DNA from 2 places in the Listeria sp. PSOL-1 genome. Region 2 is predicted to be linked to the other one. Evidence: riboswitches for the same ligand, from Rfam matches in the RefSeq annotation. Region 2 holds a riboswitch; the other holds the start of a gene.
What was found. Region 2 has a riboswitch for S-adenosylmethionine ahead of G6Q10_RS00245 (VOC family protein). Riboswitches for the same ligand answer to the same signal wherever they lie in the genome.

Region 1 (7,582 bases), 520 kb from region 2:
GATGATGTGATCTCCCGTTTGAAACCGTTCAAAAACGAGCTGAATAGCGCTCATCCCTGAACTCGTTGCAAAAGCATATCGTCCACCTTCAAGTAAAGCAAGCGCTTCTTCTAAAACATCACGTGTTGGGTTTCCCGTACGAATATAATCGTATCCAGTTGAAACACCAATATCATGATGTCTATAAGCCGTTGAAAAATAAAGAGGCATATTAACAGCTCCTGTTTGTGAACATTTTTTATTCCCAATTTGCGCCAAAATGGTTTGCTTTTTTAAATTTTCCATTGTGCTACTCCCTCCTTAGTTTTCAACTGGCTGATAGCTTTTGCGAATCTCTTTCGTTGCCTGCACCATGTGCTGAAGTGCTTTAATCGTTTCTTCTTCGCGTCGCGTTTTTAATCCACAGTCTGGATTTATCCAAAATTGCTTGACATCAATTACGCGAAGTGCTCGCTTGATGTTTTCTTTTATTTCGGCTGTTTCGGGGACACGCGGACTGTGAATATCATAGACACCAAGCCCAATTTCTTTATCATAGATCACTTTTTCAAATGTTGAAATGATTTCACCATGACTACGTGAAGTTTCAATTGAAATAACATCTGCATCAAGAGCACTAATCGCTTCAATAATATCGTCAAATTCGGAATAACACATATGCGTATGAATCTGCGTATCATTTTTAACAACCGTTGTCGCAAGTTTAAATGAATAAACAGCATCATTTAAATATTTTTGCCACCTTTTTTGTTTAAGCGGCAATCCTTCCCGCAACGCTGGCTCATCAACTTGAATCACATGTATACCATTATCTTCAAGTGCTTTCACCTCTTTACGAAGCGCTAAAGCAATTTGATTAGCCACAACACTTTCAGCAATGTCATCCCGAACAAAACTCCAATTAATAATTGTGATCGGAGCTGTAAGCATCCCTTTCACAGGCTTTTCCGTTAGCCAGTTGGCATAAGCTGTTTCTTTTACTGTAATCGGTGTACTCCATGCGACATCCCCATAAATTAGCGGTGGTCTCACAGCGCGCGACCCGTATGACTGTACCCAACCAAATTTCGTAGCCTGAAAACCAGTTAATCGCTGTCCGAAATACTCAACCATATCCGTTCGTTCAAATTCACCATGAACAAGTACATCAATATCGAGATCCTCTTGAATTTTTATCCAGCGAGCAATTTCCTCATTAATATAATCTTCATACGTGGCTTGATCGATGTTACCTTTTAACCAAGCGGCTCTTTTTGCACGCACTTCTTGTGATTGTGGAAAACTCCCGATTGTTGTTGTTGGTAAAAGCGGTAATTTAAGCGAATCGTGCTGTAATTTGATTCTTTCTTGAAATGGAGACTCTCGCTCAACATTTAAATATTTTAGATTAGCCACTTCTTTTTGAACTTGAATATTATTCCGATAATTAGATTGATTTAAGTTATTTAAACCTTCTTTCGCAGCTGAAAATTCTCTAGCAACAACTTCCTCATTGATCGCTTTAGTCAATGTAACAACTTCTGCCAACTTCTCATCAGCGAAACTCAAACCACGAATGAGAACCTCAGGCAATTCAGTTTCGCTTTGTTTGGTTACAGGAACATGCAATAACGAACTCGAAGGCTGTAAAATGAGCCGATCATGCGGTACGATTGTCGTAATTTTTTTTATTAATCCTATTTTTTCTTCTAAATTTGTCCGCCAAACATTACGCCCATCAATTATCCCAGCTGCCAACCACTTATTCTCAGGAAAGCCAAATTTTTCAAGCTGCTGTAGAGTTTCACCGTGGTCATGAATAAAATCAAGACCAATTGCATCAACCGGAAGCTGAACAATAACTTCATAATCATCTAAACTTTCAAAATAAGATTGTAAAATCAATTTAGTATGAGGTGCAGCTTCTCTAAGTTTATGAAAACTTTCCACAATATAAGTAAGCTCTTCTTTTGGAAAAGTCGTTGCTAAATAAGGTTCGTCAATTTGTAGCCATTTAACACCAGCTGCATCAAGCTCAGCTATTAATTTAGCATACACTGGCAAAAATTTTGCTAATAACGTCTCAAATTCAGCCTCTTCATAACCTTTCCCTAATTTTAAATAAGTAATAGGACCTAAAATAACAGGCTTTGTTTCAATACCTAATTCTTCTTTTGCTTCTAAGTAATAAGTTAAAGCTTTATTTTCTAATAATTTAGGAGAAACATCATCAAGTTCAGGAACAATATAATGATAATTTGTATTAAACCATTTTGTCATTTCTGAAGCAACAGCATTTTCCCGTCCACGAGCGATCTCAAAGTACGTATTTAATGGAATTTTTTCCTCAAAGTTTCCAAAACGCTTAGGAATCACACCAAGTGAAACGCTCATATCAAGCACGTGGTCATATAACGAAAAGTCATTAACTGGGATCAAATCAATATTCGCTGCTCGTTGTTTTTTTAAATTTGATAAGCGAATTTTCTTCAACTCAGCTTCAAGCTCTTCTGTAGAAATTCTTTGATTCCAGTAAGATTCTAACGCTTTTTTCCACTCCCTTTTTTCACCTAAACGTGGGTACCCAAGATTCGAACTAATTGCTTTTACCATGTTTCCAACCCCTTCTTTTACTTTTATTAGCCACAAAAAAGCCTCCCTAAGATATAGAGAGGCTCGATATACGCTATTAAAACACGGAAAATCGCTTCTCTCTTATCTCTCAAAGCGCAATGCTCTGCAGGATTTAGCACCTTTTCATTAACTGAAAGGTTGCTGGGTTTCATCGGGCCAGTCCCTCTACCACTCATAATAAGAGTTTTCATATTTTGTATTGAAATTATGATATCATCTCCGACAACAGCTGTCAACCATTTACTTTTTTCACACGATTTCGCCAAGCAAAAAGTAAGAAGCTACCGAGAAGGAGCAGCAAACTAACAACGCCATAAAACACTTGATCAAAAAACCAAGCAATCACACTACCAGTTAAAGAAGGTCCAAGAATACTCCCTAAGCTAAAGCACATCCCAACTAAAATGTTCCCAGCAGGTAAAAGTTCAAGTGGTGTCAGATCAGTCATATAAGAAAGGCCTAATGAATAAAGCGAGCCAAGTAAAATACCAAGAACAAAAAAGAGAACAATGAACAGCACAAACATTTTAACAAAGATCGCGCAAAAAAAGAGAATTCCACCTAAAAAAGTCAAGATCGGCAAAATTTTTCCTCGTCCAACTTGGTCACTAAAAACACCAATTGGTACTTGAAATAAGATCGTCCCTACTGAAAAAGCAGAAATAATTATCGTAATCATATAGGTCGTAAAACCACTTCTAAGCGCAACAATTGGAAAAGTAGCATTCAATGCCGTCTCTAAAACACCATATAAAAATGGGGGGATCATAGCAATCCAAGCAATTTTTCCCACTACAAAGAAACGTTTTAAACTACCTAAAAAAGAGATTTTACGAATTTTTTCATTTTGTGCAATGAATTCATTACGCAAAAGCCATATTAAACTCCAAGAAATAATAACTAATATACCTGAAAAATAAAAAGGAAAAGCTAAATTGATATAAGATAAATTAACAAGCTGAGGCCCTACTGCAAATCCAAGTGAAAAAAACAAACCATAGATAGCCATATTTTTCCCTCTACTTCTTGGATCAGTCATAGCAGCAACCCAAGTTTGTGAAGAAAAGTGCAACATATGATCTCCAATTCCAATAACAAGTCTTAAAACAAACCAAAAGATTAAATTAAACCAAAGTGGAAAGGCAAATAAAGCAATCGCCACTAACAGGCTTCCCACTAGAATAATTGGCTTATATCCAAATTTATGGAGAGGAGCTTCAATAAAAGGCGAAATCACTAAAACGCCAATATAAATCCCAGTAGCATGAAAACCATTGATACTAGAACTAATTCCTTGTTCTTCAAATATAATCGAAATTAAAGGCAATAAAAGTCCTTGAGATAAACCGGAAACAGAAACAATAATTGTTAATATCCAAAATTTACTCCTATTTTCCACAATTCTCCCCCCTTCTTTGTTAAAAAAGAACAATGCCTACCAGGTAGGCATTGTTCTTTAATTAAAATGACCCGTACGGGATTCGAACCCGTGTTACCGCCGTGAAAGGGCGGTGTCTTAACCGCTTGACCAACGGGCCGGCTGGCGGAGAAGGAGGGATTTGAACCCTCGCGCCGCGTAAACGACCTACACCCTTAGCAGGGGCGCCTCTTCAGCCACTTGAGTACTTCTCCGAGTCTTATAAAAACTCCACAGGCAGGACTCGAACCTGCGACCGATCGGTTAACAGCCGATTGCTCTACCAACTGAGCTACTGTGGAATAAAAGTGGGCCTAAATGGACTCGAACCATCGACCTCACGCTTATCAGGCGTGCGCTCTAACCAGCTGAGCTATAGGCCCTTAGTATGCAAAAAAGCGGGTGATGGGAATCGAACCCACGACAACAGCTTGGAAGGCTGTAGTTTTACCACTAAACTACACCCGCATGAAATAAAAATGAGAACCAATCCTGCCCTACAAACAGGCACATTAATCGCTTCATCATGTCGTCTCATAGAGCAAAGAAAAGTGGCTTGGGACAGAATCGAACTGCCGACACCTTGAGCTTCAATCAAGTGCTCTACCAACTGAGCTACCAAGCCTTAAAGACGGTTCCGACGGGATTTGAACCCGCGATCTCCTGCGTGACAGGCAGGCATGTTAACCCCTACACCACGGAACCAAATTGCGGGGACAGGATTTGAACCTGCGACCTTCGGGTTATGAGCCCGACGAGCTACCAGACTGCTCCACCCCGCGATAATAAATAATATAGGTTTCCACTGCTTTAATCACTAATACAAAACGGAGGAAGAGGGATTCGAACCCCCGCGCGGTTTTACCCGCCTGTCGGTTTTCAAGACCGATCCCTTCAGCCAGACTTGGGTATTCCTCCACGATATTATTAAATAAGTGACAAGAAGAAGTGGACCTTGCAGGACTCGAACCTGCGACCGGACGGTTATGAGCCGTCTGCTCTAACCAACTGAGCTAAAGGTCCAAGAATAGATAGCGGCGGAGGGAATCGAACCCACGACCTCTCGGGTATGAACCGAACGCTCTAGCCAGCTGAGCTACGCCGCCAAATCAACAAACTTTTATAATACAAAATCCACATTATAAGTGGAGCCTAGCGGGATCGAACCGCTGACCTCCTGCGTGCAAAGCAGGCGCTCTCCCAGCTGAGCTAAGGCCCCATAAAGAAAAATGAAAGGTAGTTCAATGGTCGGGAAGACAGGATTCGAACCTGCGACCCCTTGGTCCCAAACCAAGTGCTCTACCAAGCTGAGCTACTTCCCGTAACTATACCACAAACGCGCCCGAGAGGAGTCGAACCTCTAACCGCTTGATTCGTAGTCAAGTACTCTATCCAATTGAGCTACGGGCGCATATTTAATTTGCAATGCCGAGGACCGGAATCGAACCGGTACGGATATCACTATCCGCAGGATTTTAAGTCCTGTGCGTCTGCCAGTTCCGCCACCCCGGCTTAACTTAACATATTTGGAGCGGAAGACGGGGTTCGAACCCGCGACCCCCACCTTGGCAAGGTGATGTTCTACCACTGAACTACTTCCGCAAAAACAAGTGCGGGTGAAGGGACTTGAACCCCCACGCCTCGCGGCGCCAGATCCTAAATCTGGTGCGTCTGCCAATTCCGCCACACCCGCAAAAAGTGAGCCGTGCAGGGTTCGAACCTGCGACCCTCTGATTAAAAGTCAGATGCTCTACCAACTGAGCTAACGGCTCGTTACATTATGTAACAACAAAATAAAATTAATAAAAAATGGTGCCGGCTGCAAGAGTCGAACTCGCGACCTACTGATTACAAATCAGTTGCTCTACCAACTGAGCTAAGCCGGCATAAAATGGAGGTTAACGGGATCGAACCGCTGACCCTCTGCTTGTAAGGCAGATGCTCTCCCAGCTGAGCTAAACCTCCATAACAGCCCGGCAGCGACCTACTCTCACAGGGGGAAGCCCCCCACTACCATCGGCGCAGAGAAGCTTAACTACCGTGTTCGGGATGGGAACGGGTGTGACCTTCTCGCCATTGCTACCAGACTTATTCATTGAAAGATGATTCTTTCAAAACTAGATAAAAAGGGTGATTAAACCTGACTCCAAGAGTCTTTTTTAAGGATAAGTCCTCGATCGATTAGTATTTGTCCGCTCCATATGTCGCCATACTTCCACTCCAAACCTATCTACCTGATCTTCTTTCAGGGATCTTACTTTCTTTCGAAATGGGAAATCTCATCTCGAGGGGGGCTTCACGCTTAGATGCTTTCAGCGTTTATCCCGTCCGCACATAGCTACCCAGCGATGCTCCTGGCGGAACAACTGGTACACCAGCGGTGCGTCCATCCCGGTCCTCTCGTACTAAGGACAGCTCCTCTCAAATTTCCTGCGCCCGCGACGGATAGGGACCGAACTGTCTCACGACGTTCTGAACCCAGCTCGCGTGCCGCTTTAATGGGCGAACAGCCCAACCCTTGGGACCGACTACAGCCCCAGGATGCGACGAGCCGACATCGAGGTGCCAAACCTCCCCGTCGATGTGGACTCTTGGGGGAGATAAGCCTGTTATCCCCGGGGTAGCTTTTATCCGTTGAGCGATGGCCCTTCCATGCGGTACCACCGGATCACTAAGCCCGACTTTCGTCCCTGCTCGACTTGTCAGTCTCGCAGTCAAGCTCCCTTGTGCCTTTACACTCTGCGAATGATTTCCATCCATTCTGAGGGAACCTTTGGGCGCCTCCGTTACTCTTTAGGAGGCGACCGCCCCAGTCAAACTGCCCACCTGACACTGTCTCCCCACACGCTAAGTGTGGCGGGTTAGAATGGTCATACAGCAGGGGTAGTATCCCACCATTGCCTCCTCGCACGCTGGCGCGCGCGGCTCTTTGGCTCCTACCTATCCTGTACAAGCTGTACAAACATTCCATATCAGGTTGCAGTAAAGCTCCACGGGGTCTTTCCGTCCTGTCGCGGGTAACCTGCATCTTCACAGGTACTATAATTTCACCGAGTCTCTCGTTGAGACAGTGCCCAGATCGTTGCGCCTTTCGTGCGGGTCGGAACTTACCCGACAAGGAATTTCGCTACCTTAGGACCGTTATAGTTACGGCCGCCGTTTACTGGGGCTTCAATTCGCACCTTCGCTTACGCTAAGCGCTCCTCTTAACCTTCCAGCACCGGGCAGGCGTCAGCCCCTATACGTCACCTTACGGTTTTGCAGAGACCTGTGTTTTTGCTAAACAGTCGCCTGGGCCTATTCACTGCGGCTCTCTCGGGCTTTCACCCTATCAGAGCACCCCTTCTCCCGAAGTTACGGGGTCATTTTGCCGAGTTCCTTAACGAGAGTTCTCTCGCTCACCTTAGGATTCTCTCCTCATCTACCTGTGTCGGTTTGCGGTACGGGCCGCTCTACTCTTCCTAGAGGCTTTTCTTGACAGCGTGAAATCAGGAACTTCCGTACTTTAATTTCCTTCCCCATCACAGCTCATGCTTCGTAAGAAGCGGATTT
Region 2 (7,582 bases):
TCTTCCTCATTCATAATTTGTAAAATTTCATTTGTCTTAAGTTGATCTAAGTTAAGGGTTTTCATATTTTGCTTTTCAGTAGATAAATTTTCTAACATAAATTGATCACTCCTTTACCTGGATTATAATGCTTTTAAAATATAATTTCAATTTTTTTCTAAAAAAAAGAAATAAAATTTTCGGAAAAACAGCGATAAAAGACAAAAATAACGGTGCGATTTGATGCTTGTATTTATTTGAAATTTGTATTTCATTGGTTTTAAAGCTTGGGATAATGGGAATGAAATTAATATTGGAACTTCCAGGGAAAAGGAGAAATACATAATGAAGAAAAAAGGTACTAAAGTATTAGTTGATGTTTTAAAGAATTGGCAAATTGATCATGTTTATGGTATACCAGGAGATTCGATTGACACTGTGGTTGAGGCACTTCGCGAAGAACAAGAAGCTATCAAATTTATTCATGTCCGCCATGAAGAAGTGGCTGCACTTTCAGCAGCAGCTTATGCAAAATTAACGGGAAAAATAGCTGTTGCATTATCCATTGCTGGACCAGGGGCGATCCATTTATTAAACGGGATGTACGATGCGAAAATGGATAGCGTACCGATGCTTGTACTAGCAGGCCAAGTTGTTACGGATAAGGCCAATACCAAATTTTTTCAAGAAGTGGACCTACCAACAGTATTTGAAGATGTGGCTGTCTATAATAAATTAATTGAATCAGCTGATAATATTGCTGAAATTGTTGATCAAGCCATTGAAACAGCTTATCAGAAAAAAGGTGTAGCGGTTCTTACCATTCCTAATGATATTTTATTGAAGAAAATTGATGCACCGGCTTTACAGGAAAGAAGTTTTAATCCTGTCTATCCACAACTCGATGAAGCCAAAATTAGTGAATCACTTCAACTGCTAAAAGATGCTAAAAAACCGGTTATTCTTGCTGGTATTGGAACAAAACAGGCTAAAGGAGCATTGAAAGATTTTATAGAACAATTTAAGGTTCCAGTCATTACTACATTACCAGCTAAAGGAATTCTTCATGATTCACATCCTAACCTTTTAGGTAATATTGGGAAGATCGGAACAAAACCAGCATATGAAGCTATGCAAGAGGCGGATTTATTAATTATGTTAGGAAATGACTATCCTTATATCGATTATTTTCCTAAAAAACAAATCACCTGTATTCAAGTTGATATTGATCCAAGAAAAATGAGCCGGCGTTATCCGGCAGATATTGAAATCGTTGGTGATGTCAAAGAGGTGCTGCAAGAATGGAATCATGCAGGGATCGAAATAAAAGAACGTGGCTTTTTAAAAGCATGTCAAGACAATATGAAAAATTGGAGGACGTGGCTTGAGGAAGACGAAGCAAAAGATGGAACACCCATTGCGCCAGAAGCCGTGATGGCTGATATTCGTACAATTGCTGAAGAAAACGCTATTTATTCAATTGATGTTGGAACGTCTACTGTTTGGAGTACACGCTATCTCCAATTAGGGCCGCAAAATGATTTTCTTATCTCTTCATGGCTTGCAACGATGGGTTGTGCACTTCCAGGAGCGATTGCTGCTAAAATAGCTCAACCTGAACGTCAGGTGTTGGCGATTACTGGGGATGGCGGCTTTTCTATGGTTATGCAAGATTTTGTAACAGCAGTACATTACCAGTTACCAATGATTGTTATCATTTTAAATAATCAAGAGCTTTCCTTTATTAAATATGAACAGCAATCAGCAGGAGAATTAAATTATGGGATCGATTTACCTGATATTAATTATGCTTTATTTGCTGAGGCTTGTGGTGGTAAAGGATATCAAGCTACCACGCGAGCAGAGCTACAACATGCGCTAAGGCAAGCTAAAGATGAAAAAGTTCCTGTGATTATTGATGTTCATGTGGATGCAGATGCTGCACCACTCCCAGGTAAAATTATTTGGGAGGAAGCAAAAGGGTATCTTACTTTTGAAGGAAAAACATTGCGAAAAGAGCATAAACTAGCGAAGATGCCGCCATTTAAAACCATTTTAAGACGCTTTTTATAAATGAATGAAGGTGGGATGATAGAATGCCATGGACAACAAGTGATTACCCTCCATCATGGAAAAACTTAGCAGAATTAGAACGAAAGAAAGCAATTGACATTGGGAATGCACTGTTAAAGGATGGTTATCCAGAAGAAAGAGCCATACCGATTGCTACAAAACAAGCCGAAGAATGGTATCAAAAAGCAAACAAATCCGACAAACAGGAATTAAAAAATAAGCATGTCCAAAACCACGAAAAAAAGCCAGGCCGAACAGGAGCTGACACATTAGATGAACCCGTTCATGTGCGCTTTCGTGATGGGAAATGGGAAGTAAAATCGGAGAATGCTAAACAAGCAAGTGCGACTTTTTCAAATAAAGAAGATGCCGAGAAACGAGCGCAAGAAATTGCAGAAAATAAGGGAACAAAAGTTATCTCACATAAGAAAGACGAGTAAAAATATTAAAATCAATGGGTAGGTACTTTTGTTAAAGTATCTACTCATTGATTTTAGTAGGACTTTATTTTTCACGAAGACGGTCTGTTGCATTACGTGATTTTTGGATATGGTGAATCATTTCATTGTAATGGAGTGTTGCGTAGTAATAGTAGAGCACATCTACTGTTAAAAATTGTGCATGTCTTGAGCTGGTGGCTGTACTTCTAAGCTCGGATTCAGGAGCACGCGAGGTTTCAAGAGATAAATCAGCAATATTTTTCAAACGATTTGTACCGAAGTGAGTTAAACTTATGGTTGTTAAGCTATTTTCTTTTGCAAGTTGAGTTAGTTCTAAGACGGAAGACGTTTCACCACTATAAGAAATACCTAGAAAAGCACTTGGCTTATTATTACTCGAAAAGGCCATGGTTAAAACATGTGGATCTTGAGAAGCGAGCACGTGTTTTCCAGAGCGAAGCCACTTTTGTGCGAAGTCTTCTGCAATTAACCATGAAGCACCTACTCCGTAAACATAGATCGTATCTGCTTCTTCTAAAATAGAGCACGCTTTAAGCAAGTTTTTTTCTTCTAATAAGCAAATGGTATCGCTAGCAGCTTGTACCATATTCGAAACGAGTTTTTCCTTGATAGAAGTAAATGAGTCATCTGGCTTGACATCATAGTAACCTAGCTTTTGAGGTTTTGAAAGCTCAATGGATAGTTGGCGTTTTAATTCGGGGAAGCCAGCGAAATTGAGCGATTTGCAAAAACGAATAACCGCTGCGCCACTCGCATCAGCTTTTTCAGCTAAGCTATGGATGGAAGAACAAACAACCCATTCGGGATCTTTTAAAATAACTTGTCCAATTTTTTGTTCGGATTTAGGAAGAGAAGCAATCATTCCTTGAATTCGGCTTGTAACGCTTCCAGCTTGCATGGCATAAAACTCCATTCCTTTTTTCTTTCATTATAGCAGATTTTTTGCTTTTGAAATAATATTTCATATTGCTTAAAAATGTGTTTTTCGCTATACATACAATCAATTAAAACGATAGAAGCCTTGACCAATTCGAAATTCAGTTTGACTAACTGGCCAATCAGTGGCTTCAAATTCTAGTGAATGGAGACGATTGATCTTACCTTTTTCAAAAATTAAATGAAAGTTATCAATTTGTAAAGCTTGTTTACCTTTGATATAAAGTGGCTTTAAATGAAGGATTTCTTGCCAGTGTTCGCAAACAGATTGAGGGTTTTCAACGCGAAAGTAAATGTTTTTTAAAGTAGGGGCCTCTTGTTTAGTTACGCTGCTTTTTTGATCGATAAAAAGTGGGTAAAGCAAGTGATTATAGTCAGTTAAAATGGTAAAGCCTTGCCATTTTGTTCCGTTTGAATGTTTCCCTGAGATCGGCGCACTTATTTTATGCCCAGCTTTTTTGAACCGATGTTTCAGTTCTTCCAAATGACTGGTAGATAGTGCAATACGGCCAAATATTTGCTGGACTGGAAGATAAAGATTAGCTTCTTGTTTTAAGAAATTGCGGTCGTTATTTTCTTGTTTATTTAGTGAAAAAAATTCGACATATGGAGATAAAAAAGCACTTGCTGATGTAAGCGCATCTTGTGATTTATTTTGCAGTGCTAGGCCATAATGTGAAAATTGGCGAGCAACATCGTCTAAATTATGAACATAATGAATGGAATGGCTAAAATGTAATGACACCTTTAATCCCTCCTTTCTTTTTTTATAAAAAAACTCTTCTTTATATGAAAGAAGAGCATCACAAGTCTCTTCTTATCTATCAGACGGACGGGGTCTGTTGGAATTAGCACAGTGCCAAATGGTCTGTTGCTGAGATATCTTTGGGCCAATTCCCTCCATCTCTCATGATAAGAATACGCTGTTTTTTAAATTCTAGTAATGAAAATTTACCATAAATTCAGTTATTGGTCAAAAGTTATGAGGGAAAAAAGCCTTTGACAAAAACAAAATAAATCGGCGACAAGCGCTCATATTTAAGAGGATTGCCAGGCTTCTGATTCCTGAAAAATCGCTTAAACATAAGCGATTTCACTTGATTTATTATGTTCGAAATGTAACACTAAGCGCTATTTTTTAGTTCGTATGAGCTGAATCGTATTATGTCTCAGACTCTTTTTCATAAGCTGTAATTTGTTCAATACGCTTTTTATGGCGACCGCCTTGAAACTCAGTATGTAGCCATGTTTCAACAATCTCAAGGGCAAGTCCTGGGCCAATAACGCGTGCACCTAAAGCGAGAATATTACTATCGTTATGTTCGCGTGTAGCGTGTGCACTAAAGGTGTCACTTACAAGGGCACAACGGATTCCAGGCACCTTATTGGCAGCGATACTCATGCCAATACCCGTACCACAGATTAAAATACCATGTGTGACTTCATTTGTGGTGACTTTGTTGGCGACTGTAAAAGCAAGTGGGGGATAGTCAGTAGACTCAGAGGTTTCGGGCCCAAGCTCGATATAATCTATTTTGGTCTCTTGTAAATACTTCACAATTGTCTTGCGCAATGCAATACCGCCATGATCTGACGCAATAGCTATTTTCAAGTGATTCATTCTTATTCCTCCTCTTTTTATAAGCACTGTTAGCATTTTTTTAGTGTGAAATGATTAAGGATAATAAATAATCATGCTAATCACTGTCATTTCATTGCTTCGGTTTACATAGGTATGCTTGCAATCTGCTTCAAATTTAATAGCGTCGCCTTTTTCCAAGCGATAAATTTTCCCTGCGATATCTAGCTCTAGAGAACCTTCGTAAAGTGTCAAATATTCTTCACTTCCTGCTAAATGTGCTTCTGATTCTAACTTAGCACTTGGATCCATTTCCACTGTAAACCATTCAAAATTCACTTTCCGGTCAAACGGAAAATAAGGATAAACACGATATTTTTGATCATGTGCAGAAACAAAGTCTACATTCTCCTTTTGAATAATCTTTACTTGCGGTGAGGCGTCATCTACAAGGACGCTAAAAGAAATGTTCAAGCCATTGGCGATTTTCCAAAGTGTATTAATTGATGGGACAACTTTTCCCTTTTCAATTTCATTCAGTGCTGTTGTGCTGACGGTTGTTAGTTCGGAAAGCTCTTTTAAAGTGATATCGCGTTTTTTTCGCAGCGCTTTGAGATTACGAGCAACCGTTATATGGATGTCATTCATGCAAATAGTCTCCTTATTTTTAATCGAACTTGACTTTCCTTTTAAAAGGAAATATAATCCTTTGTATAGGATGGTGATTTTTATGTTATTTGTTGCAACCGTATTTTATGCTGTTTTTATGAGTTTTACGCCAGGTCCGAACAATATTTTGGCGATGAAATATGCAACAAATTTAGGAATGAAAAAGACATTGCATTTTTTATTTGGGATCGGTGCTGGCTTTTTAACATTGTCGATTTTAAGCATCCTATTTAATTCATTATTGTTAAATGTATCAGCCAACTTTTACATTATTTTAAAAATTATCGGGTTTGTTTATTTACTATATTTAGCTTACCAGATGGTTTTTACTGCACATAAAAAGAAGCGAGCAGGTCATCAATGTCCTACTTTTTTACAAGGTTATCTATTGCAATTTCTAAATCCAAAAACGATTTTATATGTTTTGACAGCTATGGCAACTTATATTGTTCCGCATGCAAGCAGCTATTTTGTATTATCACTTTGGACGGTTACGATTGCTATGATTGGCTTTTTGGCATCTTTCACGTGGGCAGCTCTTGGTTGCGCAATTTGTAAATTTCTTTTGAACTATGAGCGAGGATTTAATATGACAATGGCTTTTATTCTTGTTGTCCTTGCTTTTGAAATTTTGCTTTCTAAGTAATCATAACAAATTAATTTGTTGCTTACTAGTTCTAGGGCAAGTTTTTAATACGCTTGTTTTAAGGGCGATATTAAATATCTTTTCTTTCATTCCAAGATTTTCCGTGTACGATAATGACATCACAAGGAGCGTGGCGTGCAATGTATTCTGTGACGCTTCCTATTAACATTTGTTCAGTAGCGGTTAGACCTGTTGCTCCTACAATAATTAGATCAGCCTTAAACTCTTTTGCAATTTTATGAACCATAGTTGCTTTAGGTGTTCCAAAGTGAACGAATGTTTCAACTTGCTTTATCCCGGCATGTTTTGCTTCGTTTGCATAAATTTCGATCAATTCTTCGCCATAAGCTTTTGCTTTTTTAGCGTAAGTTTGTTCATAATCTATTAATGGAGCAATTCTGCGAAGGTCCGCTACAAAGCCGATGCCAAGAACAGCTTCATTTGTTTTTGCTATTCGGATGGCGCGTCTAAGTGCTGCTTCAGCTTCATTTGAACCATCAATGCCGACTAAAATTCGTTTATACGTGGTCATTATAATTCACCCTTTCTTGAAATTCACCTTCTTTTTGTTATACCCTTATTTTTCTTTGCTTATGCTTCTTTTGCTAAAAAGATGATAATAGTATTTCACAACTTTTTAAGATACAATAAGAAAAGAAATAGCTTAATGAAAGAAGTGATAAAGATGAAGTGGGATCATTTAGTGAACGACAAAAGAAGACGCGAATCGGGTGTTACTCGCTATAAAAGCTCTGATATTCGTAGTGCGTTTGAAAATGATTATCAGCGTATTGTTATGAGTGCTTCCTTCAGGCGACTTCAAGATAAGGCACAGATTTTCCCATTAGAAAAGAGCGACTTTGTTCGTACACGTCTGACACATTCAATTGAAGTCTCAACCATTGCCAAATCAATGGGAAACATGGTTACACATAAAATTAGCGAAGACAACATTGATGCCGAGTTCACATATGAAGATGCTGAAAAAATACCGGAAATACTCGCTTGTACCGGTTTATTACATGATATGGGAAATCCGCCATTCGGTCATTTTGGAGAAGAATCGATTCGTGAATGGTTTAAAATAAACTTATCAAAAATCAAATATAATGGTAAAGCATTAGATCATTTATTGACACAACAAATGAAGCAGGATTTTCTTTATTTTGAAGGGAATGCACAAGTACTTCGTGTAGTATCTAAACTACATTATTTATTTGATGAATATGGTTTGAATTT

Region 1: another riboswitch for S-adenosylmethionine. It lies ahead of metE (5-methyltetrahydropteroyltriglutamate--homocysteine S-methyltransferase); the one in region 2 lies ahead of G6Q10_RS00245 (VOC family protein).

The regions. Positions count from the first base shown of each region.
Region 1 covers NZ_LR760298.1:573,222-580,803, reverse strand. The annotation lists gene G6Q10_RS02920 (aminotransferase class I/II-fold pyridoxal phosphate-dependent enzyme) at 1-285, opposite strand, end outside; gene metE (5-methyltetrahydropteroyltriglutamate--homocysteine S-methyltransferase) at 301-2,592, opposite strand; SAM riboswitch class I at 2,692-2,797, opposite strand; gene G6Q10_RS02910 (MFS transporter) at 2,846-4,012, opposite strand; tRNA gene G6Q10_RS02905 (tRNA-Glu) at 4,080-4,151, opposite strand; tRNA gene G6Q10_RS02900 (tRNA-Ser) at 4,155-4,245, opposite strand; tRNA gene G6Q10_RS02895 (tRNA-Asn) at 4,260-4,332, opposite strand; tRNA gene G6Q10_RS02890 (tRNA-Ile) at 4,340-4,413, opposite strand; tRNA gene G6Q10_RS02885 (tRNA-Gly) at 4,428-4,498, opposite strand; tRNA gene G6Q10_RS02880 (tRNA-Phe) at 4,583-4,655, opposite strand; tRNA gene G6Q10_RS02875 (tRNA-Asp) at 4,663-4,735, opposite strand; tRNA gene G6Q10_RS02870 (tRNA-Met) at 4,739-4,812, opposite strand; tRNA gene G6Q10_RS02865 (tRNA-Ser) at 4,859-4,948, opposite strand; tRNA gene G6Q10_RS02860 (tRNA-Ile) at 4,980-5,053, opposite strand; tRNA gene G6Q10_RS02855 (tRNA-Met) at 5,063-5,136, opposite strand; tRNA gene G6Q10_RS02850 (tRNA-Ala) at 5,177-5,249, opposite strand; tRNA gene G6Q10_RS02845 (tRNA-Pro) at 5,276-5,352, opposite strand; tRNA gene G6Q10_RS02840 (tRNA-Arg) at 5,368-5,441, opposite strand; tRNA gene G6Q10_RS02835 (tRNA-Leu) at 5,457-5,542, opposite strand; tRNA gene G6Q10_RS02830 (tRNA-Gly) at 5,558-5,632, opposite strand; tRNA gene G6Q10_RS02825 (tRNA-Leu) at 5,642-5,723, opposite strand; tRNA gene G6Q10_RS02820 (tRNA-Lys) at 5,730-5,802, opposite strand; tRNA gene G6Q10_RS02815 (tRNA-Thr) at 5,841-5,916, opposite strand; tRNA gene G6Q10_RS02810 (tRNA-Val) at 5,923-5,995, opposite strand; rRNA gene rrf (5S ribosomal RNA) at 6,002-6,117, opposite strand; rRNA gene G6Q10_RS02800 (23S ribosomal RNA) at 6,192-7,582, opposite strand, start outside.
Region 2 covers NZ_LR760298.1:52,201-59,782, forward strand. The annotation lists gene murQ (N-acetylmuramic acid 6-phosphate etherase) at 1-98, opposite strand, end outside; gene G6Q10_RS00230 (pyruvate oxidase) at 325-2,052, shown strand; gene G6Q10_RS00235 (DUF2188 domain-containing protein) at 2,076-2,492, shown strand; gene G6Q10_RS00240 (MurR/RpiR family transcriptional regulator) at 2,557-3,411, opposite strand; gene G6Q10_RS00245 (VOC family protein) at 3,514-4,194, opposite strand; SAM riboswitch class I at 4,264-4,368, opposite strand; gene rpiB (ribose 5-phosphate isomerase B) at 4,612-5,070, opposite strand; gene G6Q10_RS00255 (helix-turn-helix domain-containing protein) at 5,125-5,676, opposite strand; gene G6Q10_RS00260 (LysE family translocator) at 5,759-6,343, shown strand; gene G6Q10_RS00265 (universal stress protein) at 6,414-6,875, opposite strand; gene G6Q10_RS00270 (deoxyguanosinetriphosphate triphosphohydrolase) at 7,029-7,582, shown strand, end outside.